DNA from 2 places in the Priestia sp. LL-8 genome. Region 2 is predicted to be linked to the other one. Evidence: riboswitches for the same ligand, from Rfam matches in the RefSeq annotation. Region 2 holds a riboswitch; the other holds the start of a gene.
What was found. A riboswitch is a leader RNA that binds a small molecule or an ion and turns the genes downstream of it on or off. The one in region 2 is predicted to bind cyclic di-GMP.

Region 1: it holds a riboswitch for cyclic di-GMP, as region 2 does, so the genes downstream of both, sinI (DNA-binding anti-repressor SinI) here and U9R83_RS05550 (glycosyltransferase family 2 protein) in region 2, are expected to answer to the same signal.

Annotation. Positions count from the first base shown of each region.
Region 1 is NZ_JAZAQH010000002.1:144,211-154,928, reverse strand. It holds gene U9R83_RS27165 (DUF4127 family protein) at 1-518, shown strand, start outside; gene U9R83_RS27160 (ROK family protein) at 630-1,523, shown strand; gene manA (mannose-6-phosphate isomerase, class I) at 1,543-2,493, shown strand; gene U9R83_RS27150 (maltose/glucose-specific PTS transporter subunit IIC) at 3,046-4,578, shown strand; gene U9R83_RS27145 (N-acetylmannosamine-6-phosphate 2-epimerase) at 4,605-5,300, shown strand; gene U9R83_RS27140 (MurR/RpiR family transcriptional regulator) at 5,465-6,307, shown strand; gene U9R83_RS27135 (AbrB/MazE/SpoVT family DNA-binding domain-containing protein) at 6,799-7,509, opposite strand; gene U9R83_RS27130 (anti-repressor SinI family protein) at 7,761-7,913, shown strand; gene sinI (DNA-binding anti-repressor SinI) at 7,930-8,061, opposite strand; cyclic di-GMP riboswitch class I at 8,081-8,165, opposite strand; gene tuf (elongation factor Tu) at 8,971-10,188, opposite strand.
Region 2 is NZ_JAZAQH010000001.1:1,085,694-1,100,168, reverse strand. It holds gene pcp (pyroglutamyl-peptidase I) at 1-332, shown strand, start outside; gene U9R83_RS05585 (flagellin N-terminal helical domain-containing protein) at 563-1,336, shown strand; partial or broken gene U9R83_RS05580 (flagellin) at 1,683-1,796, shown strand; gene U9R83_RS05575 (peptidoglycan-binding protein) at 1,843-2,265, opposite strand; gene ggt (gamma-glutamyltransferase) at 2,289-3,938, opposite strand; gene U9R83_RS05565 (CapA family protein) at 3,939-5,099, opposite strand; gene pgsC (poly-gamma-glutamate biosynthesis protein PgsC) at 5,109-5,561, opposite strand; gene pgsB (poly-gamma-glutamate synthase PgsB) at 5,573-6,760, opposite strand; cyclic di-GMP riboswitch class I at 7,160-7,244, shown strand; gene U9R83_RS05550 (glycosyltransferase family 2 protein) at 7,268-8,770, shown strand; gene U9R83_RS05545 (sensor domain-containing protein) at 8,805-11,249, opposite strand; gene U9R83_RS05540 (NAD(P)/FAD-dependent oxidoreductase) at 11,771-12,700, opposite strand; gene folE (GTP cyclohydrolase I FolE) at 12,749-13,393, opposite strand; gene U9R83_RS05530 (EAL domain-containing protein) at 13,433-14,475, opposite strand, start outside.

The DNA.
Region 1 (10,718 bases), on a different contig from region 2:
TTGTAGGCGATATAAAAAAACATATTGATTCTGGTAAAAAAGTAATGGTAGCAGATAGTGCATATGCCAATGGTGGAGATCAAGAACTAATTATTCTTTTAGATGAAGAACAAGTTCTTGACAAATTAATTTCGTATAAAGGTTGGAATACAAACTGCAATACCCTTGGAACAACAATTTGTCAAGGGATCATTGGCTTAAAAGGTAAAGTAAGAACTATTCAGGAGAACCTTATTTATCATCTGCTAGATGATTATTTCTATCAAGCAGAAGTTAGAAAAAAGTTAGTTGATAATTTTCTTCCGAAATATAAGCTTAATTATTTTGATTTAAAAAATAGGGGAAAAACTATAAATAGAATCAGGGATGATATGCTTTATAAATCTTATCATGACACTATTATTCATAGCTTTGGAGATATGAATTTAGATAAAGTATCCACGTATGCACCATGGAACCGAATGTTTGAATGTGGTATGAAATTAGAATTTAAAGGATGTACAAAACCAATTCTGTAGATATTTAGAAGATAATTATTCACATAATGTGTTTAAATAAAAAAATAATTTAGTAGTCTATGAATAAGAAAACTATTTTAAAAAGACTATGAGAAATAAAGGGGAAGTGCCATGCTGTACGGGGGAATAGAAGCAGGAGGTACAAAATTTGTATGTGCTGTGGGTAATGAAAATGGACAAATTTTTGAAAGAGTCACATTTCCTACCACTACACCTGAAGAAACAATGGGAAAAGTTATTGAATTCTTTAATCAGTTTAATTTAATGGCCATAGGTGTAGGATCATTTGGTCCTTGTGACGTGAACATTGAAAGCGTTTCCTACGGGCGCATTACTTCAACACCTAAGCTCAGTTGGAAAGGTTATCCCATCCTAAAGAAACTCGAAGAGTCATTTAATATACCAATAGGATTTAGTACAGATGTGAATGCTGCAGCTTTAGGAGAAGTAACATTTGGAGCTGCAAAAGGTCTTAATAGTTGTTTATATATTACAGTAGGAACAGGAATAGGCGCAGGAGCTGTGTTGGAAGGGAAACTTCTCCAAGGACTTTCCCATCCAGAGATGGGGCACGTTACTGTTAGGCGTCATTTAAATGATACTTATCCAGGGAAATGTCCTTATCACAATGATTGTCTCGAGGGACTTGCTGCGGGACCTGCTATTGAAGAAAGGTGGGGGAAACCAGGGGTTGAATTAGTAAATAATTCAGAAGTATGGGAGATGGAAGCTTATTATCTTGCACAAGCTTTAGTTCACTATATTCTTATTTTGTCACCTAAGAAAATTATTTTAGGTGGAGGGGTGATGAAGCAGAAACAGTTGTTTCCTCTTATTTATAGAAATGTAAAGAAGATGTTAAATAAATACATTGAACTCCCTGAATTATCTAATGAAATAGAAAAATATATTGTTTCTCCAGGGTTGGGAGAGCTTGCGGGAATTACAGGGGCGTTAATTCTAGGGAAAGAAGCTTACGAGACACAACCGGAAAAACAAAAATAAAAGAACATAGGGGGATATTATAAAGGTGCAGCCATTATTTCTAGAGCCAATTTTTCAAGAGAAAATTTGGGGAGGCAAGGGACTAGAAGATAAATTTGCGTACAAAATTCCTCATAATAGAACAGGTGAATGCTGGGCAATTTCAGCACATGTAAATGGACCGTCTACTGTTGAAAATGGACCGTTCTCTGGAAAGACTTTAAATGAAATTTGGAGTAGTCATCCAGAAGTTTTTGGTCACTACGGAGGGGCTACGTTTCCACTTTTAACAAAAATTTTAGATGCCAATCAAGATCTGTCTGTACAAGTACATCCTGATAACGTCTATGCAAATTTATATGAAAATGGGGCGTTAGGTAAAACAGAATGTTGGTACATCATAGACTGTAAGAAAGGAGCTGAGATAGTATATGGCCACAATGCTGAGACAAAGGAAGAAGTTATTAGAGCAATTGAAAATAGAGATTGGGATAAGTTACTTCGTCGGGTAAAGATAAAACCAGGTGATTTCTTCTATGTACCTAGTGGAACTATTCATGCTCTATGCGAAGGAACAATTGTACTGGAAACTCAACAAAGTTCTGATATTACATACCGTGTTTATGATTATGAACGAAAAGATAAGGATGGAAAAAAACGTGAACTGCATCTTAGAAAAGCAATAGATGTTATAAACATTCCTCATATAGATGCCGATAATAAATTTATTGTAACAAAATATAAAAATTTAATAATTACTACTTTCGTAGAAAATGATTTTTTTTCTGTTCATAAATGGAAAATAGATGGGATAGCATCTTTAACAATGGATAAATCTTTTATGTTATGTAGTGTGATAAACGGAAACGGATCCCTTAGGGGCGAAGAAGGAGAATATTCATTTAATAAAGGTAGCCATTTTATCCTTCCTGCAAAAACAAGAAATTTTGAGATAAGTGGAAACTGTGAATTGATTGTTTCACATTTATAGACTAATAAGTTGATTTATATTGCAAATTTAATAAAGTACTAGGAGTAAATTTAACTCCATATATATTAACAGTAAATAAGTAAAAATATTAAAAGGGGAGAAGCATCTTAGTGATATAAGATGTTTCTTCATTTTGGGGACAGTTTATTCATTCAATGATAGGTACCACTTGTTGTTTGAGGGCTCGCCTATCCAAGATATATATATAGTAAATATTTTTATAGCGCAATCCTTTATGTAAAAAAGGTTTGCGTTTTTGCGTTCCTATAGTTTCTATGGGGAATTATTCTTTCAAAAACATAGCGAAAGAAGTTAATTCTAAGACTTAAACCTTTTGCTAACTTTCTAGGAAAGACTTTAAATATATTTTATAAATAGTAAATGAAAACATTTTCAACTAAAAAGCTTATTATGTGAAAATGTTTAAGAGTTTCTACAAGGGTATTGAAAACGCTTTTATAGATATTTAATATTTAGCTATAACTAAAGACTTCAATGAAAATTTATTAAGTCATTTAAAAAGTTATTCGATTTCAAGGGGAGGAACATCTTATGAAAAAGGCTTTTGAACAAGCCCAGCAATTTGGAAAATCATTCATGCTTCCTATAGCTGTCCTACCGGCAGCTGGTTTGCTACTGGGTATTGGTGGTGCATTATCTAATCCAAATACAATTACAGCTTATCCATTTTTGAATTTTGCTTGGTTGCAAGCAATTTTTACTATTATGAGCTCTGCTGGGAGTATTGTATTTAGTAATTTGCCAATTATCTTTGCAGTAGGAGTTGCTGTAGGATTAGCTCGTTCTGATAAGGGAACAGCAGGTTTAGCAGCTATGATAGGATACTTTGTAATGAATAGTACAATAAATGCTTTACTAACTATAAATCATGATCTGGCTAAAGAGAATTTAGCAAAGGCAGGACAAGGCTTATTAGTAGGCATTCAATCATTAGAAACTGGCGTATTTGGTGGAATTATAATAGGGGTTACTACCGCCTTTTTACACAATAAATATAATAAAATTCAACTTCCCCAAGTATTAGGTTTCTTTGGTGGTTCTCGCTTTATCCCAATTATTGTTTCTTTTGCATCTATCTTGGTCGGTGTAATCCTTTTCTTAGTATGGCCCTTTATTCAACAATTCATTAATTTACTTGGAGAAGTGGTTACTGGAACAGGTGTAATTGGAACTTTCTTTTATGGATTTATCCTCCGTATGTTGGGGCCTTTAGGCTTACACCATATTTTTTATCTGCCGTTCTGGCAGACTGCTCTAGGTGGAACGTTAGAAATTAAAGGCCATATTATAACAGGAACTCAAAACATTTTCTTTGCTCAATTAGCAGATCCAAGCACAACCAAGTACTATGATGGAGTATCGAGGTTCATGTCTGGAAGATTTATTACTATGATGTTTGGTTTACCAGGGGCTGCATTAGCAATTTATCACTGTGCTAAACCTGAAAATAAGAAGTTAGTAGGAGGATTACTCCTCTCCGCAGCTTTAACTTCTTTCTTAACAGGTATTACAGAGCCTTTAGAGTTTAGTTTCTTATTTGTAGCTCCTATACTATATGTTTTTCATGCTCTATTCGATGGGTTAGCTTTCATGTTATCTCATATTCTAAGCATAACTGTTGGACAGACTTTTTCAGGAGGACTTATAGACTTTATTTTATTCGGTATTCTTCAGGGAATTGATAAAACAAATTGGATTTTTGTTCCCTTAGTCGGAATTCTATGGTTTTTCTTATACTATTTTACTTTTAAATTCTTAATCACTAAGAGAGACCTAAAAGTCCTTGGTCGAGAAGAGAGTAAACAAGAAGTACATCAGGTTAAAGCTACAGAAAGAACTCAAACGATTGTCCAAGGTCTTGGTAATGAGCAAAATATTGTAGTGGTTGATTGTTGTGCAACTCGTCTACGCGTTACTGTAAAGAAAGAGGATTTGATAAAAGAGGAACTAATAAAGCAAACCGGAGCTAAAGGTATTATAAAAAAAGGCAATGGTATTCAAATTGTCTATGGTCCTCAAGTAACTATTATTAAAAATGAAATTGAAGAGTATCTTGGTCTTTAAGTATAAAAAATAAGGAAGTGTTATCAATGAAAAAAGTTTTAGAATGTATTCATGGCGGGTTAATTGTTTCATGTCAGGCTTTAGAAGACGAGCCTTTACACAGTCCGTTTATTATGGGAAGGATGGCTTTAGCAGCTAAAGAAGGTGGAGCTAAAGGAATTCGTGCAAACTCTACAATAGATATTTTAGAAATAAAAAAACAAGTAGATCTTCCTGTGATTGGAATTATCAAACAAGTTTATGGAGGTAACGAAGTATACATTACTCCTACAATGAGTGAAGTTGATTCCCTAGCTAAAACGGGAGTAGAAGTTATTGCTACTGATGCCACTAACAGGTTAAGGCCAGACGGAAAAACATTAAAACAGTTTTATAATGAGATAAGAGAAAACTATCCAGATATTCTACTCATGGCTGATGTTTCAACTGTTGAGGAAGCTGTATATGCAGAAAAACTTGGATTTGATATCGTTGCTCCTACATTGTACGGTTATACAGCCGAGACTATGGGAAAGAAAATCTACCAAGATGATTATGCGTTATTAAAAGAAATAGTAACATGTGTTAAAGATTCGAAAGTAATTGCCGAAGGAAATGTTTTAACACCAGAGATTGCATGCTCTATATTAAATATGGGGGTCCATGCAGTAGTCGTAGGTGGGGCAATTACAAGGCCTCAACAGATAACCAAAAGATTTGTTGAGGCACTTAGGAGTAATTAAAATAAACTTATCTGTGTAAAATAAAAAACGCTTCTTGTTTAGAAGCGTTTTTTATTTTAGTTTAAAAGCATACAGTGGAGTATTTATTGACTTGTTTTATGGTTATATTAAACTATACAAAAGACATATTAAATAATTAGGCATTAGGCTAAAAAGGAGAAAAAATGGAGTACTTAGGAGAAAATTTATTGTATGGTATTGAATGTAATATGGAAATTTTTACTTCAACAGAAAAAGAGTTAGCTAGTTACATTCTGAAATTTCCCGGAGAAATTAGTCATTTATCCATTAATCAAATAGCTAAAAAACTCCATCTTTCACCAGCAACTATTACACGTTTTTGTCAAAAATTATCTTTTTCCGGATTTAATGAATTTAAGCATGAACTAAGAAGGTTTATCGATTTGCAGAATGTACCTGTTGAGGTGAACAATATTCAACAAGTTGATTATTTAGCAAAATTATATCAAGACCATACGACTATACTAAGAAATACATTTCAAATAAACACATATAGAGATATTCAAGAAGTAGTTTCTTTCTTAATCAAAGCAGAACGAATACATGTTTACGGAATTGGAAGCTCAGGTATAGCTGCTCAAGAATTTAAATATAAATTTTTTAGAATAGGATTATATATTGAAGCTATTACCGATCCCCATCATGCCATAATGGATGCTTCTCTCATTAGTAAGAAGAGTATTGTTATTGGTATTTCAATCTCGGGAGAAACGCAAGAGTTAATTAAAACTATAAAAATTGCAAAAAAACAAGGTTCGCCTATAATCATTTTTACAGGAAATAAAGACTCAGAATTAGCAAAGCTAAGTAATGTATGTTTGCTAGTAACTAGTAAAAGCAACATGCATATGGGGCAGAATATCTCCCCTTTATTGCCGTTCCTGTTACTTTTTGATTTGATATACACAGAACTAATAGCTGAAGATTATAAGAAAAGAATTCATTTAAGGGATAAAACTTTGCACGCTTTAGGCAATATAGAATAATTGCCTAAAAAACTTTATAAGAAACAATTAGAAGAGACCTCTACGACTAATTAGTTCTTATCTATTATGAAAAAAGGATAAGACACCTGGACAGTAGCAATTAAGGCGTCTTTTTGTATGGGTTTATTTATATGTAATGCGCCCGATTAAGTGGATGGAGTAAATAAAAAAGAGGGTTACACTATACTTAGAGGGCATTTATGGGTCACTAAGGATAATCTTTTACAATCTCATTTAAGCTAGAAGTGGTAAAAATGTACAATAACCAAGGGTATTTCAAGGATAAAATAGTAAAAAGGATTATTAGATTAAATAAACCCACTCGCTTAAAGAAAAGGTGACTAGGTTTTCGGGCACTCTTAAAATAAAAGCGATAGTGATGTGAAATTCTTTGAAAGATGTATCTCTAAAGATTAGTTTTTTTACAAAATGATTCTTGGTAACAGCAAATAAGTAAGCGCAGCTAATTATTTCAGCTGCGCTTACTTATTTTAAACAAGAGTATCGTTCTCAATTGCTTTTTTTATGATTAATTTGTCCCCTATTGTTTTGATTTCTAGGATGTCGCCACTATGAATGTTTAGATAAATTCTTAGCTTTTTAGGAATGTTTAAGTATTTATCTTTCTTTATCACGCGTGATTGTCCAGTGAAAAAAAGTTTTCCTTCTGTAAGAAATTTATAGCTATGTTTTTTTGCAACGATAGTATCTTGTCCTTTAATAAAGAACTGTAATTGCATATGTTCTTCTAAATTCAAGAATTTCAATACAAAATCAGGAAGTTTTATTCTCCCTGATTTTATTTGAAGTAAAGATAACTCACTTAATTCAGGTTCTATATATCCCTTTAGTAGACCTGGAGATTTATTTTGCTCTCTTTTCTTTTCGAAAATAATGCTCTCGTTAAGGACTTTCGCTTCTATTTCATCATGTAGATCTATATCATGTATTTCACGAAGTATCTTTGGAATTACAATGTAGCCTAAATTATCAATAGTCCTAATTAAGTTCTTATCTTTATTTTCTTCCAAAAGAACCGGTGGGAATTCAACCTGCTTCATGACAATGTAATCTTTATAGTTGAGGAATTGTATTGCAGCAGATGATTGAATATTGGCATGCTCTAGAAGCTGGGAAGGTACCTTTACTCTCCCCATATTATCAATTATTAAGTAATCTTTGGATGATTCTTTCTCTTCCACTAATAAAATCCTTTCAAATGTACTTTTATAGACAAAGGATAAATTTACTTATATTCATTTTATATCTTCATGAGTTTACACTTTACCTAAGCTATTAAATTTGATCTTCATAAGCTAAATAACTGAATAAGACCCTATGAATAACAATTTATGTAAAAAACAGGATAAAAAGTAATAATTTTATCATTATAGCTTATATTACAAATCAATTTGCTTTATAATAGGACAAGTTGTAAAGGAGGAAGATTATAATGAATAATTCAAATCATGACACTACTCTTTCCTATAAATGGCTAGTTTTAGTTGAAGAAGCAATGAATTCTAGCGTTACCAAAGAGGAGTTTAAAGAGTTTTTAAATAGGAAATCCCAGAAATTGAATGATTATAAACAAGACCAAATATGACTAGTGTTGTTTGTGATTAGGGGGTTATTTGTTTTTTGAATAACTTTTTAAGTTCTTCAATAGTTAATCCCAATTCCTTAGCTTCTGTTATAAGTTTAACCCATTCTTGATCTAATTCTTTTTCTATCAATTGTTGTTTACCATCCATGAAAATTACCTCCAGATATTCAGGGAGCTCAGCTGTCATAGCTATTTAACCTTAGACCTGTAGCTTTGCGTCCTAGTTTTTCAACTAGTTTGCCTTTATCATAATATGTAATTTTATAAATATATTACTATATAATGGATTTGAAATCATGTAAAAATAAGGATTATTATTTATTTTTTTAATTCCTTTGACAAAGATTTTCTTGTTTCAACCTCTGAACTAATTAAATTCTCCTTTAAGATAATATATATTTACCCTTACATTAATCCTGCGGTTGGTTCTGTAATAGGTATCCGAAATAAGCCTCTAAAAGGTTTTAATAGTTTCGAATGTCTAACTATTAAAACCTATAATTGTATTAACTAGAAGGAAATCTAATGTACAGTGTATAGATATAATTTCTTTATGCTTGTATAAAGATTTATTTGAATAGCTAAATAGATTTTTCGTTATTTGGTTTTGTGTAAAATGAAAACATGTAAATTTTAAAGTATCCATACTGAATTATTCTTAATAATAGCAAAATAAAAAGCTATTTCAGCAATGAGAGCGAAGTAGCTTTTTATCACGATTCATATATAGAAAACAGAATATTATGTAGATAATCAAGGTAAACAAATGAAGAAATTGAATTTGGAAAAGGATATTAATTGGGAAATGACTTCTGCAAAGGATTACAATGGAAAGTGTTTCATCTTTTTTGTGGGGGGAAAAGATGATACTGGTACAGCTTCAACTCACTGCTTCAAGCAGTAAATACAAAATAGTATTTTTATATTTGTCCACTGGTAATATGCTTTATGTTAAGTAAGGATATTGGTTATAGAAAACATACGATAATAAGCCGAAAAGCTCCCCACTCGTTGGGAAGCTTTTTCTATACAAAACAAACTTAGAATTAAATGATACTTATCCTTTTGCTTTTATCTTCACATCATCTTCTGAATTAAAAATCTCAACGACTTGACCTGAGGCCACAGTTCGTCCTCCCTCACGGATAGCAAAACGAAGGCCGATATCCATGGCAATCGGTGCAACGAGTTCCACATATATCTGAGTGTTATCACCCGGCATGATCATTTCTATATTATCCTTTAAGTGAAGAGTCCCTGTAACATCCGTTGTACGGAAATAAAATTGAGGTCGGTAATTGGTGAAGAAGGGTTTATGACGCCCTCCCTCTTCTTTAGATAGAACATAAATAGCAGCCTTAAATTTAGTATGAGGAGTTATTGATCCGGGTTCAGCAAGTACTTGACCACGCTGTATCCCCGTTTTATCAATACCACGAAGAAGTAAACCTACATTTTCTCCTGCTTCGGCTTCACTTAAAAGCTTATTAAACATTTCAATATCCGTACATGTAGTTTGGATTGTTTCCTTTATACCGACGATTTCAACTTCGTCATTCTTTTTTAGTCTTCCCTGTTCGATTCTTCCTGTTACAACCGTACCGCGGCCTTGAATAGAAAAGATATCTTCAATAGGCATTAAAAAAGGTTTGTCAATACTACGCACTGGTTGGGGAATGTACGAATCTAGAGTATCCGTTAGTGCTTGAATGCACTCAGCATTTTGACCATTTTCTAACTTAATCAGATCTTGATAAGCAGAACCTTTTATAATAGGGGTGTCTTCTGGATATCCATATGAAGTGAGAAGATCAATAATTTCCATCTCTATAAGCTCAACTATATCTGGATCTGCTAAATCCATTTTGTTTAGGAAGACAATGAGATTTTGTACCCCCGCCTGACGAGCTAAAAGAATATGTTCACGTGTTTGAGGCTCTAGACCCATGTCGGCTGCTACAACAAGGATAGCTCCATCCATTTGAGCTGCCCCTGTTATTATATTCTTGACAATATCAGCATGACCTGGACTATCAATGAAACCATAGTGGCGCGAGTCACTTTCTCCTTCTACATGACGAGTATTAATCGTAATTCCTCGCTCTCTTTCCTCTGGGGCATTATCAATATCTGCATAGCTCATTTTTTTACCACCATGTTTCGTTGCTAAAAAGGCCGAAGTAGCTGCTGCTAAGGTAGTTTTACCATGATCCACTTGACCAATAAAACCAATGTTAATGTAGGGCTTAGTACGTTCAAATACTGATTTAGGCATTTTGGTATCCCCCTAAAATTTAATAAGGTAAAGGACGTGCTTTAGTATGAGTAGTTATAAATAAACCTCTTCGTCTGATTATTACCTTATGATAGAAATTAATATATATTTTACCACAAATAATGGGATTTAATTGATATGCTAGAAGTTATTTATAATAGTCTTGTCAAAGGCAACAGAAAGCATATCTTTATTGTTGAAGTCTATTTTTATATACAACTACTTCATTTGATATGTATTTTTATAGATTTTAACCTTAAGAGGCAATCTCATATAAAAAAGAACCCCTTGCTCATGTAGGCAAAGGGTTTTCAAATTTATTGGAATAGGGGGAATATGTTATCAGTCTGGCCAAATTTGTAGATTCATATACATATATTCTTAAAAATAAATGCTGTGCTTGTTTTTTGAGGAATAACCCTAGCTGCTCTTTGTAATTCTTTAAGTAAATAGCATCGTTTTCTAAATATTACTGAGGTTTTATTATTTACAGTTAGTAACGACAAATTGTTTGTCTTTCAATAATATAT
Region 2 (14,475 bases):
TTATCGTAAACGGACCTGCCGCATACTTTTCGACACTGCCCATCAAAGCAGCTGTCGAAAACCTGCGCCAAGCACGCATTCCAAGCAGCGTTTCTCAAACTGCTGGAACGTTTGTCTGTAACCACGTATTTTACGGGCTGATGAACATGATTCAAAATTGTTCGATTAAAGGCGGGTTCGTGCATATTCCTTATCTTCCTGAACAGGCTGTGCATCATTCAGGGAAAGCAAGTATGGCTCTGGATTTGATTGTGAAAGGACTGCTTTCTATCATAAAAACTACAATTGTAACGGAAGATGATATTTTAGTTTCAGGCGGCGCTACTCATTAATACTAAAAAACCAGCTCATGTAGAGAGCTGGTTTTTCTTTTTATATACATACAAATTTTTCATTAAATAAATTAATAAAAGCTATAAACAACCTTCTCTCTCAGTCGATATATAGTATGAACATATTTTCCAAGGATGTTCAATTACTTTTATCCCATTTTAAAACGGGACACTTCTTGTATACAGGGATGTAAACCAAGAAGTAAAACCATTATACGGAGGTAAGGAAAATGAGAATTAATCACAATATTACAGCTTTAAACACGTACCGCCAGTTTAACAATGCGAATAACGCTCAGGCAAAATCAATGGAGAAGTTATCTTCAGGTCAGCGTATTAACAGTGCTTCTGATGATGCAGCTGGACTAGCTATCTCGGAGAAAATGCGTGGACAAATCCGCGGGTTAGATCAAGCTTCTCGCAACGCTCAAGATGGTGTTTCGTTAATTCAAACTGCAGAAGGTGCTTTAAATGAAACACATGACATCCTTCAGCGTATGCGTGAATTAGTAGTTCAAGCTGGCAACGGTACAAACAAAACTGAAGATCTAGATGCTATTCAAGATGAAATCGGTTCATTAATTGAAGAAATTGGTGGAGAAGCTGACAGCAAAGGAATTTCTGACCGAGCACAATTTAACGGCCGAAACCTGTTGGATGGCAGTCTGGATCTTACGCTTCAAGTTGGAGCAAACGCAGGACAGCAGGTAAATCTAAAAATTGGAGATATGAGTGCTGGAGCTTTAGGAGCAGATACTGATTCAGACGGTGCAGCGGATGCTTTTGTTAATAGCATTAACGTTAAAGATTTTACTGCTACATCATTTGATGATCAATTAGCTATTATTGATGGTGCTATTAACCAAGTGTCAGAGCAGCGTTCCGGACTAGGTGCCACTCAAAACCGTTTGGATCATACTATTAATAACCTAAGTACATCATCTGAAAACCTAACAGCGTCTGAATCAAGAATTCGCGACGTAGATTATGCTTTAGCAGCGTAAGCAGCAAAAAGCACAGTCGTCCTAGCTGGTAACGGCTAGTGAGTATAACCGGGTGAATTGCTGGAAACCCCTGAGAGCTTTTCTTACCACAGCGTAGTTGGAAACGACAGACGTAACGGTTTTAAAAAAGAAAAGATTGGGCAATCAGCAGCTAAGCTCCTGTGAGGAAACTCTGGAGACAGTTCAACGACTAGGATAAACCGTCTAAGGCAATGTGTGCTATGACGATGAAATCCGTAGGTATTTAATATGCCGTTCCGTATATTAATATCCGAAGTGCCCGGCCCCTGCTTTTTTAGAGGGTGAAGATATAGTCTAGTCATTTGTGAAAGCAAATGTTCGCACGATGGCGAAAGAAATGATGGAACAAACAAAGAATTCAATTCTATCTCAAGCTTCTCAAGCTATGCTAAGTCAAGCTAACCAGCAGCCACAAGGCGTACTTCAATTACTACGTTAATAAAAAAGCGAGCTTTCCTAAGAAAGCTCGCTTTTTTATATAAATGTTATAAGCTATTACTAGTAGATGCCGCAGTATCTTTACTCGTATTTACTAGCGCATCCCACGTTTGAGGACCCACTACTCCATCTGCCGTATAACCTTGTTTTACTTGAAATTCTTTTACGGCTTGCTCTGTTTCTAGACCAAAGTAACCGTCTGGATTAAGCCCTAAAGATTTTTGAACCGCTTTTACTTCTTCTCCTGCTGAACCTTTGCCAAGAGCTGCTACACTGCTAAGCGATAGAATTTGAGTTTTATCTTCTTCTTTAGCTTTAGCCTGCTGCATAAGGCTTGCGTATTCTTTAATTCTTTTTTCTTCAGCACTGCTTAATGTTTGTGTATGTTTGAAGTTAGACATAATAAAAAAGAATCCTGCCACGATAATAATAGGAACAAATATTTTCATAAGATTTCTTACAATAGTCATGGTACTCTCCTTTAAATACATAATTATTTAACTTTCCAAGTTCCTTGTCTTCTAGGGTCTGCTGCTCCGTAAATACGATTGTTTTTTTGATCAATAACAATCGCTTGTATACCGCCGTAGTAAATAGCAGAGCTCTTCTCCTTCACGTCATATCCCATTCCTTCTAGTTCTTCTCTTACACTCGTAGGATATTGAAACTCGGTATACAGATGGTTATTCTCTATTGAAAACCTTGGTGCATCAATTGCATCCTGTAAAGAATCCTTAAATAAAAGGTGGCGAACCAAAACTTCCGTAAGCATCATAGGTATTCTGCTTCCTCCAGGCGTTCCAATCCCGATAACCTCGTCATCTTTTTTAAGGATAGTAGGTGCCGTAAACGTTCGTGAACGCTTATCAGGCTCGTAATAATTAAGAGAAGTCTTTGTGTTATTAAAGTTGTTCAAATTGTTATTAAGGAAAAATCCCTCTACATTTTCTCCTGAACCAAAAAAGTTGCTGAGTGTATTTGTAACGGATACAACCGTTCCTTCTTTATCTGTTACAACAAAATGCGTCGTACTAATATGTTCTTCTTCAAGATCATCGCCTTCAAGCTTATACTTATCAGATAGCTTATTTAACGAGAGGTCTTGTGCAAGCTTCCTTGAATATTCTTTTGACGTTAACGCTTCATCATCTATATCAGAAAAAGCTGGGTCTCCAATATGAGCCACGCGATCACTATTCGCTCTATTAGTAATTTCAGAAATAACATGTGTAAAAAGCGCCGTATCTTGTTCTGTCTTTTGAATATTTAACATTTCAGCCATTTGCAAGGATTGTATCAGCGTAACCCCAGAAAATGGAGGAGGCGCAGAAATAACGTCATAGCCGGCAAATTCTCCGTGAACAGGTTCTCTTTCTTTCACAGAATACTTTTCTAAATCTTCTTTTTGTATTCCTGGCACGTCCTCTGCTATTTCTTCGGCAAGTTCGCCATTATAGAAGACGTCTGAACCTTTTTCTTTAATGAGCTCAAGCGTTTCGGCAAGTTCAGGCTGCTTGAGCGTTTTACCTTCTTCAATCGGCTTGTTTCTAGGGAAGAAATTAGGAATTTCCGCTTCTGATAGGCGGTACTGCGCACCTTTTAGACGCTCTGAAAGCTGCTGACCAACTGGAAAACCATCGTTAGCTAGCTTAATAGCTGGGTCGATTAATTGGTCCATGTTTTCACTTCCATATTTTTCATGAATGACTTCCATTCCTTTTACGAACCCAGGGACACCTATCTCTTTTTCAGAACCTTCAGTTGAAATTGGACTTGTTTCTCGGTAATCAAAGAAGGTAGGCTTGTCTGATTGATTGCCAGGAAGAATGAGCATCCCGCCCCCTCCTCCAATACCTGATCCGTAAGGCTCTACAACACCTAAAGCATACGAAACAGCAATAGCAGCATCTACTGCGTTCCCTCCATTTTCTAAAACATCTGTTCCAACTTCGACAGCAATTGAATTTGAAGAACTTACGCCATACTCACCAGAGCCATTCTTAATTGCTTGGCTAGACTCGAATTTATTAATTTTTTTATATAGTTTATTATCTGTTTGACTATTAAATTGCTGTAAAACAGCATACCCTCCAGCTGCGATAGCTATGAGGAATATCAACCAGTAAATCCATTTTCGCTTCATTTATTCAGCTAACCCCTTTTTTACTACTCTAGAGTGGTCGACCGTAAAGACTAACTTGTTGTTTTCCTCTTTGATAGCAAGAGCACTTGAAGAAGTTTTAGTCAAACGTTTAAAGATTTTTTCTTTGTAATACGCGTCCCACTTACTTAAAAGCGTAGGCGTAGCTTCTTTAATGAGTAAGGGTGTAACTTCAAATCTAGCTGTGCCATCCTTCTTCAACTTATACTGCACGAGCGCACTTTCTCGTGATGCTGACCACCCTTGATCAAATACAAAATTTCCTAAGCTGTAAAAAATCACAGTATTTTTGTACGTATCAATCGGCTGCAGCACGTGCGGATGATGACCTAGAATAATATCAGCTCCCGCATCTGCCATTGCTTTTGCCAATCCTTTTTGTCTAGGAGAAGGCGTTGTGTCGTACTCTTCTCCCCAGTGCGCATGCACGACAACTAAATTAGCTTTTTCTTTTGCTTCTTGAATAAGCGGAATAAAGATTTCTGGTTTAGCAGGAAGAATTCCCGGATCATTGTCATTCGCAGCTGAATAAGCAGTATATGTATCCGTAAAACCTAGGGTAGCTATTTTAATTCCATTAACCGTTTGATAGTTAATGTTGCTAGCTTCTTCGAGATTTCTCCCCATTCCTACAAAGTCCATTTTAGACTGGTTAAATGCCTTCACCGTATCATTTAATCCTTGCTCAAGGTAATCCATAGAATGACTGTTTGCTGCATTCAAGACGGAAAGATTAAGATTCTTCAAGGTCTTTACAGACTGCTCATCAGTTCGTAATACAATGGGTTTATCCTGCGCTGGATATTCGTCATTCGCTGTTACTGGATGATCAAAGTTTGCCGTAGAGTAATCTGAGTTTTTAAAATAAGATTCTACATCACGAAATAGATAGTCTTGTCCCTGACGATTTGTTACCTTTTCAACATTGCGTCCGAGCATAATGTCTCCAACCATTGTTGCTGTTACTAATGAATCATCTTTGGTATTGTTTTCTACTGCTTCACTTGGCTTACTGATCCAAATAGCTCCGTACATGAAAACTACCAAAATGGCCAGTGTAATCCATACATGTTTATCTGTATTCTTTTTTGTTGATTTTATAAATTTTAGTAACTTTTCTTTAAAATCCAATTTCCTATCCATCAAATCACCCTAAATAAAAAAGTTGTATACAAACATTAAGCTGAATGTAGCACCGCTGATTAAAAGCGTGCTTCCCATCGTCATTGCCAACCCTTGCTTTTGAATCGTATTTGCAATTAAGCCAGGAACAATGATCCCTATACCGCGAAACTCATAGATTTCAAAAGGCATAACAGGATAGAAGTAATCGAATATTAGTTTCAGTGAAATTCCCACTACTAACATAGCAGCAAATTTTCGACGACCGTACAAAATCACAAACCTTCCAATTCCGTGTTTTACAATGACATAGGTTAATAGACTAATAATTAATACCATAACTAAAAAAACCGGCTGATCAAAAATTAAGCCAATATAACCTGGCACAACTAGCCCTGCAGGAATAATCCCTGTTTTTTCTGTAAAGATTAAACTTAAAATAACCCCTAATACCAACGCTACATATAAATCCGAGCCAAACATGCACTTTCCTCCTAGACAACTTCCTCAATATGTTCATAATTCTTCATTGCTTCAATTAACGGCTCAGCAGCACCGTGAATATTTCCTACTCCGTAAATCATTCGATTATGTAACTCAGGTCTTAGTTTATTGATTATCTCTTCTGTACTATGACCTTCAAGATTCCAAATTTCTTTTGCTGGAATTATCCCTTCATTATAGGCATCCATAATAGGACTTGTTGTTTCCCCAATCAACACTAAAATGTCGGTATTAATATATGGTAAAACATCTCGCGCAAACTGCTCTGTACGATCAACACGATCAGGGCGGCAATTCATAATTACAATTGGCGAATCTACTGAATACCCAACTTCTCCTACTCTTTCCCAAATTCTCAATGTTGAAGCAGCATCGTTTGCAGCAAATCCATTTACCAAAAATGCAGGCGCTTTAGGATCACCAAACTGGGTAATTCTCATTGCACCGGGATCAGGATGAGCATTCAACATTCCTCTAAAAGCAACTTCTTCAGGAATATCTAATGCTTCTGCTACCGCTAACGCAAGCGACGCATTATCTGGAAATACCATATAATCAAATTTCCTTAAAAACTCATCCGTAACTTTTGAATTATCTGCTACGATTACCTTTGTTCTTCTTTTTGCAGCTGCTGTTTTGAAATACTCAAGATACGGACCATCTATTGTAATTAAATGCCCCTTATAAGGAATCGTTGGTAGAAACGCTTCTGCTACTTCGTCTAGTGTTGGTCCCATAACATCCATATGATCCTCTAATACATTTACAATAACTCCAATATTTGCCTGAAGCATTTTTTCTTGGAAAGTAATTTGATAATCAGGATTCACTGCCATACATTCACTGACTAATGCTTCAGCTTCAAGTTTGGCCGCTTCTTTTACAACGCGTCTCTGTTCTCCGATATTTGGCCCTTCAGGTCGTCTGACAATTGGCTTCTCTTCATCTGTAAACCAATAAATCATCCTGGCTGAAGTTCCCGTAGTCTTTCCAATAGTTTTATATCCAGCTTCTGTTACGATTCCAGTTATCAATCTAGTAACTGTCGATTTTCCGCGAATGCCATTAATATTTATTCTCACCGGAATAGAATCGATATTTTTTTGATGTTTAACCTGTTCCCATGCTCCGTAAGCAAAGACTAAAAACAAACAGATTAAGACAATACTAAGCACCATTTCGATTGTTTCCTCCTTATTTCGACTAGCTTTTGTTTTAATAGGAAGCTTCGACCATAAAAATAATTATAATTTCGCCCTATATTTCAAATTTTTTACTTAACTTTTATAGTTAATCATACCTAGCTAAGTTTATCAATAAGAGAATTAAATGTAATTTATGTTATTTACTAGTAATTATACCTCTTTGAATCTCCTGCTATTACGGCACCTGACGATCCTTAAGCAAACCACTTCATCTATAGTCTCAAAAACCTAAAACAAATAAAAAATCAGTCGAATATTGTTATACTTTTATAGGTAAAAAAAACTATTTATATGGTAAAATATAAAATAATATTCATTATAAAGTTTCTTTTTTATCTTTTATGTTCTTTTTAAAAAACAATTTGATACTTGTACAGACAAGGGCAAACCAGTTGAAAGGCTGGGACGCAAAACCTCGGGTCTAAGGTCACAGGACTAGGACGGCCGGGTTTCCTGATACATCAGGAGGTAAAGAAAAAAATGAACAATCAGCGTGTTGTTACTGGAAGTATTGGAGCTTCGTATATGAGGCCGCGCATCGTGGCTTTTATTCCGGCGCACAATGAAGAAAAATCAATTCGCGACTGCTTGGCAGGATTAGGCGATCAGCTTCTTCCCAATAACGTGGAGCTCGATGTGTTTGTGATTGCAGATAACTGTACGGACCGCACAAAAGAAAAAGCGGAGCTGGCTGGAGATGAATTTGATTTAAATGTAAAAGTACTGGTCACTGAAGGCAATAAACAACGAAAAGTCGGCGCGTTAAATACGGCTTGGAAAAAGATATATGGAGATACACTGGATTTATATAATACGACGCTGACGAAATATCAGCAGCTGTATAAAGAGTCGATTAAAGCGATTTTAGGGATGGACGCAGACAGCCGCTTAGCCCCGAAAGCACTCATTAATTTATGGGAAGATTTAATGACGTCGCGAAACATCGGCGGCGTGATGGCAAAATATACGATGAGAATGCCTAAAAAGAAAAGCTCATTGTCAAAAGATGATGTCCATTACGAGGAAAAGCTTGCAAGCGGCGAGTACGGCGGACCGATAGCCCGGTGGTGGACACATCAGCAAAAGCAGGATATGGCAAGCTGGCTGTTAGATCTTCAGTATCACGGCGGAAGCACGTACGTACTTGGGGGTCAGGCTACGCTGTTTCGCCCTGAAGCGCTTCAAAATATAGTAGAAGAAAATAAGCTTGACGGTCCTTGGCAAAATGACAGCGACGTTGAAGATATGCTTCTGACGTGGCAGCTGCAAAAGTCCAATTGGAAAACGTTAATCAGTCCAGGCGCTCGCTGCTTTGTGGATTCGATGAGAAGCTATCACACGTACCGTGAACAGCGTAATAAATGGAAGTCTGGAACCGTCGATTTACTGACAAACGGAAACTTAGACGTTAGAACCAAGCATAAAGGAAAGCTGTGGCGTTCACAGGTTAAAACGCTGTGTGATTTACTTATTCGCCTGCTGTTTATTTTATTGTTATCGGCTGCGCTTGCGACCGATCAATTTTACTGGTCGTGGCTTTGGATCATTCCAATTGCGTTAGCTTCTGTGTTAAATATTATGCTCGCTGTCAAAACGCCGATGCACAGGCCGATTGATGTAATACTGGCCGGTCTTTTGATTAGTCCGGAGATTTATCTGTGGGTGAATTTAATTACGTTTAGTCAAGTATGGCTGGAGAGACTTGCCGCTAACAAAAAAGACGGCTGGGCAAATCAATACAACGCAGAAAACGGAAAAACGCGGAGTAAATTAGGGCAAGGGATTTTAACGGGCTTTGCGTTTACAGGAATGATTGTTGTCCTGTGCATTTACTTCCGTGATTACTTAACGAGCCCTTCTGTACAGCAAGCCATTTATCCGTACTTAATGAACGGCTGGATTTTGCTGACGTATTTGACCATCTATCAGTCTCTTTATATGTTTTACCAAATTTGGACGCTTCGAAAACCTATTCAAGCGTAAAAAAAGTGATGTCTCGACGGAGACATCACTTTTTTTATAGAAATCGTTTCTTTAAATATTCGGCGATTTTTTGATGACTATCCGGCTGACTGACGATATAGCCCTGAATAAAAGAACATTTGTGCTTTTGTAAAAAGGCGAGCTGCTCTTTTGTTTCAACACCTTCTGCGATAACTTTCATGTTAAGAGCATGAGCTAAGTACAAAATGCTTTTTGTAATATCCTGCTGCTTTCCTTTATCAGTCGCGTGTTGAATAAACGTTTTATCGATTTTTAACGTGTTAAATTCAAAGTCTTTTAAATGTGATAACGAAGAAAAGCCGGTGCCAAAATCATCTAAAGCAAACGTTACACCAAATTTTTTTAATTCGTCCATGACTTTTTTTACGTGTTCTTCATACTGAATAATCGAGCTTTCCGTTACTTCAAATTCTATAAATGAAGGATCGATGTTGTAACGGGCTAGCGTTCGTTGAACGTGCTCTACGAATCCCCGTTTCAGCAAATGTTTAGACGAGACGTTAATCGACACAGGCACGGTTTGTAACCCTTGACTCCTCCACTGCTGCAGCTGCTTGCAGACACGCTCGATTACCCAGTCGCCGAGTTCAATAATTAAATGAGTTTCTTCCGCTAATGGAATAAAGTCTTCTGGTGATACGCGTCCCCATTCTGGATGATTCCAGCGAATTAACGCTTCAATACTATCAATCTCTCTGCTGTTTGTATGAACCTTTGGCTGATATTCAATAAAAAACTCATCTTGCAGAAGTGCATTGCGCAGTCCTTTTTCCAGATGATAGCTTTTATACGTCTCGCTGTCCATTAACGGAGAATAGAGCTGCCAGTCGCTTCGCCCCATTTCTTTTGCACGGCGCATAGCAAAGTTAGCATTCATCAATAAGGTTTTCACATCTTCACCGTCATGCGGGTAAATACTGATTCCTATACTGGCTGTGACGTAGAGAGAAAAGTCGTCAACAGTAATTTCTTTTTCGATTTCTTGAAAAAGAGCAGCAGCTAGCTTTTGGCACTCATTTATATGTGCCAGAGATAAAAAACAAATCGCAAGCTCGTCTTCTCCTACTCTGGCTAGCATCACACGGGGCGTCACGAATTTTTTTAAACGACTGGCAATACGCTGCAGCAAGCGATCGCCTACGTCATGGCCTAATGTATCGTTAATCTGTTTAAAACGATTCAGCCCTAGATGAAAGACCGCTAATGAACCTCTATCTTTTTTCATCTGTCGAATGAAGGTTTTTAATTCTCTTTCAAACTTTCTTCGATTCGGTAAGTTCGTCACATAATCATGAGTCGCAAGATATTCAATTTGATCCATATACTTTTTTTCTGCGGTGATATCTTCAATAATGCCATCTATGCGCACTAGCTTACCGTTCTCGTCAAGCGTCGGAATACATCGATCTTTTAGCCATTTCATCTCTCCCGCTTTTGTGTAGATCCGATACTGCTGGCGAATTGTTTTTCCTTTTTCTAATTGATACTGCGCTTTTGCAACAGCTGGTTTATCTTCCGGGTGAATAAAGCTTTCCCATAGATCCCTGTTCCCAAAAAATCTAGCAGCGTCTTCTCCGTAAATGTTGCTAACCCCTTTTGAGCATACAATTGCTTTATTACTTTGCACATCAACGGACCATATTCCAGCGTCCAAATTATTATAAATTGTTTGAAACTGCTGTTCTTTTTGCTTTAATTCATTCGTAATCACTTTTGATTCTGTAATATCATGAACAACACCAATCAGCTGTATAACGTTTCCTTGCTCGTCTGCTACTGCATCCGCTTGTTCAAACACCGTACGTTCTTCACCGCTCGGCCGCATCAGCACGTATTCAATTTTATAGCTGTCCCCGGTTGAAAGTGCCTCCATAACGGCTTTTTCTAACCTTTTTTGATCACAGTCATTAATAAATTGAAGAACGTCTTTAAAAGAAGGAGTAAAGAGCTGATTAGTGTTTAATCCGTAAATATTATACAGCTGAGGTGACCAATAGCTTTTATCTTCCGTCACATCGTAATACCAGCTTCCTACATTCGCAAGCTTTTGCTCCATTTTCAAATGTGTTTCTAATTGAGAAATGTGATTAGAGCGCTCTTGTTCTTTTGAATCATCTCGGCATACGGCATAGACACCCACTACTTGCTCATTTACGACAATAGGGATAAGAGTAATATATAAGTGAAATTCTTTTTTCATTTTGTGATCAATTGTCGTCGAAAACTGAACTTTTTCCCCTTTTAAAGCACGTTGAAAAAGATCTTGTGCCTGCTGTTGTTTCGATTTATGTATAAGAGCTGTCAGCTCCTGGCTTTTTTGTTTGTGTTCGTTTCCTGTTAGCTTGAAGGCTGCTTCGTTGCTAAACATGATATCTCCTTCACAGTTGATAAAAAAAATACCTTCACTGTATTCTTTTAAAAGCTGTGTATTCAAACGATCAAGATGTTTCATGATCATGATCGACTGCTCCTTCTCCGTGTTTTTATCTGGCAAGGTCTCATGCTGCCTCCTTTTATCTATTTCTTTTATATTATTATAAGCTATATTTGACATATATTTTACTTTATTTTCCCGAAATGAGGAACATATCAGGAAAAGATAGCCAAAGGTATTTTTTAAGGCTTTTTTGTTTGGTAAAATAAAACATGTAAAGGAGGGATTATTTGACTTACAGTGCTAAAAAACATGATTTATTTTCTAGAGGCTCTTTTCAAACCGCTACTTTTCTACTTCTTTTCTCGCCTCTTTTTACTCGTTTGTTTCAGCAGAACGTCTGGGCGTATATAATGGTGTCTTGCATCATCGTTCTTTTTAATTTCATCACCGAGTGTATTCTAGTAAAAAGAATCAGCGCTGCACCTAAAAACTACATTGCTTTTTTCCAAACGATTTGTCTGCCTGTGAACGTACTTCTGCTATGTTTCTTTTATTATGTTACGTAAAAAAGCATCTATCGATTTGATAGATGCTTTTTTATATTATGACTTTTTCAAAAGGCTCGATACATGCTTGGCTACAATCGCTCCTTGACCTGCTGAAGAGCTGATACTAGAAAACAAGGGAGTCGTGCACGCGTCTCCAATGGCATAAATAGCTGGGTTGCTGCTTTGATGCACTTCATTAATGACGATGAGTCCGCTTTGCGTAGTGGTGACTTTTTCTTTAATGAGTTCAACATTGGGCGCTACGCCTAGTCTGATCAGCACTGCGTCTACTGATAGGTTTTTACATTCACTGTTTTTACTTTTTAAATCGATCGATGTGACGTGATGCTTTCCGTGGATAGCCGTCACTTCGGTATCTGTCATTACTTTAACACCGGGGTCGGAAAGAACTTTTTTAACGTATTGCTCTCTTGCTTTAAAATGCGTAGAGCGATGAATCAAATATACTTGCTTTGCTTTTGATGCTAAAAGATGTGCTCCTTCAAAAGCCCGGTCTCCTCCCCCAATAATAGCCACTGTTTTACCTTTTAACCCCTCTCCGTCTGCTGAAGCTGAATATACTTCTCCTCGGTCAATCATTCGCTGTTCACCCGGCACTCCGAGCTTTCGCTGACTAGAACCCGTTGCTAAAATAAGATACGTATAGCCAATTTCTTTTTCTGTTTCCTGCTGCTTTACTTTTACTGTTTTAGAACGTTCGTCAATAGAAATTACTTTTGTATTCGCTTCATATAAGCAGTCCATATCGATAAAATGCTGAACCATTTTACGCTGCATCTCAATTCCATTTTCCGCTTGTATTCCGGGATAATCAATAATCTCATTATAAATCGTAAACAGCTGTCCGCCTAACTGTGCCTGCTCTTCAAGAAGCAAGCACTCAACGCCTAGCCTCTTACACCACACGGCAGCAGAGATACCAGCGGGTCCTCCGCCAATAATCAGTACGTCAACATGTTGCATACAGCTCACCTCGCTTCTGCCTCTCAGCTTATATGGCTTTTTGTTTCTTTACATTTGTCGCTGTAAAAGAGATAAAAATTCTCCTCGAACTTCTGGTTTTTCCATAAATGTTCCTCGAACGGATGAAGTGGCTGTAGAAGCTGAAGATTTTTTAATTCCTCTTCCGCACATGCACATATGCTTCGCTTCAATAATCACCATAACTCCTTTCGGCTCTAACACTTCTTCGATTGCATCTGCAATCTCATTGGTTAGACGTTCTTGAACTTGAAATCTCTTTGCATATCCTTCTACCGTACGAGCGATTTTAGATAGACCTGTAATTTTTTTATCCGGTATATACCCAACGTGGGCAACGCCAAAGAACGGCGCAAAGTGATGTTCACACATTGAGTGAAACTCGATATCTCGTATTAATACCAGTTCGTTGTGATTTACATCGAATGTTTTTTCCAAATGAGCTTTCGGGTCTTCTCGGTAGCCTTCCGTGTATTCCAAAAATGCCTTTAACACGCGGTACGGCGTCTCTTCAAGACCGTCTCTTTCCGGATTATCTCCGCATAAATCAATCAGTTCTTTCACCGCATTCATAAATGTGTCAGCTTGATCTATTTTTTTATCTATTTCAGTTGAGTCTGTTCCTACTGTTTCTAAAAATTTTTGAGCAATTAAATTTTGTGTACTAAGTGCCATGTTTCTATTTCCTCTTTCCTGTTTAATTAATTTTCTATCTCAATCGATACTTTGATCATCGCCGCTACAAAAAAATGATTCAAAGCCTTTTGCGCATAGCGGTCGACTAAATAAGTATCCTTGCATATGCACACAGCCATTTTTAAGTAGAAAATCTTTTTGGTAGTCTAGCTCGACGCCTTCTGCAATTACATTTAAATTTAAGCTTTCAGATAAGCTGATAATTGCTTGTATAATCTTACGGTTGCTGTCATCTTCGTTCATATCCATAATAAAAGATCGATCGATTTTCAAACAATTTATAGGTAAATTTTTCAAATAACTCAACGAAGAGTAACCTGTACCAAAATCGTCGATAGAAATTGATATACCATATTCTTTTAGTTCATGTAAAGCTTTAATTGTTTCCTGAGTGTTAATAAGCAGTGTGCTTTCAGTGATTTCCATTTCAAAGCTTCCTGGGTTAAGGTTATACAAGGAGAGAGCCCCCTTAACCTCATGAACTAGTAAAGAAGAGTCCTGAAACTGGCGTGGTGAAAAGTTCATTGCCAATGTTAATTCTTGATTGAACATTTTATTCCACTTGCTGATTTGACAGCAGGCTATGTTCATCACACTTCCCCATAAGGAATGAATCAAACCCGCCTCTTCCGCTATACCAATAAATACCTCAGGCGAAACAAATCCAAGCTCTTCATCATGCCAGCGAACAAGAGCCTCTACTCCTGTTACCGTATTATGTCTAGCATCTACTTTCGGCTGGTAGTATACCTCAATTGTTTCTTTTTGAATAGCTTTACGCAAACGTTTTTCAATTTGCATTTTTTCAGTTTGTTCTTTATTTAATAGCTGATGGTAGGTCACGACTTTGTTCCCACCTTGTCTTTTAGCAGCATACATCGCCATGTCAGCATACGTAATGAGTGTATCCAGATTTTCAGAATGCTCTGGATAAAAACTTAAACCGCTGCTTATACTTACAACTATTTCATCACTTTCGATATAGCAAGGCTGCTGAACATCTAAAATAATTTTCCTGGCCAGCTTTTCGACCTCTACAGGTGGAAAATCACTGAATAAAA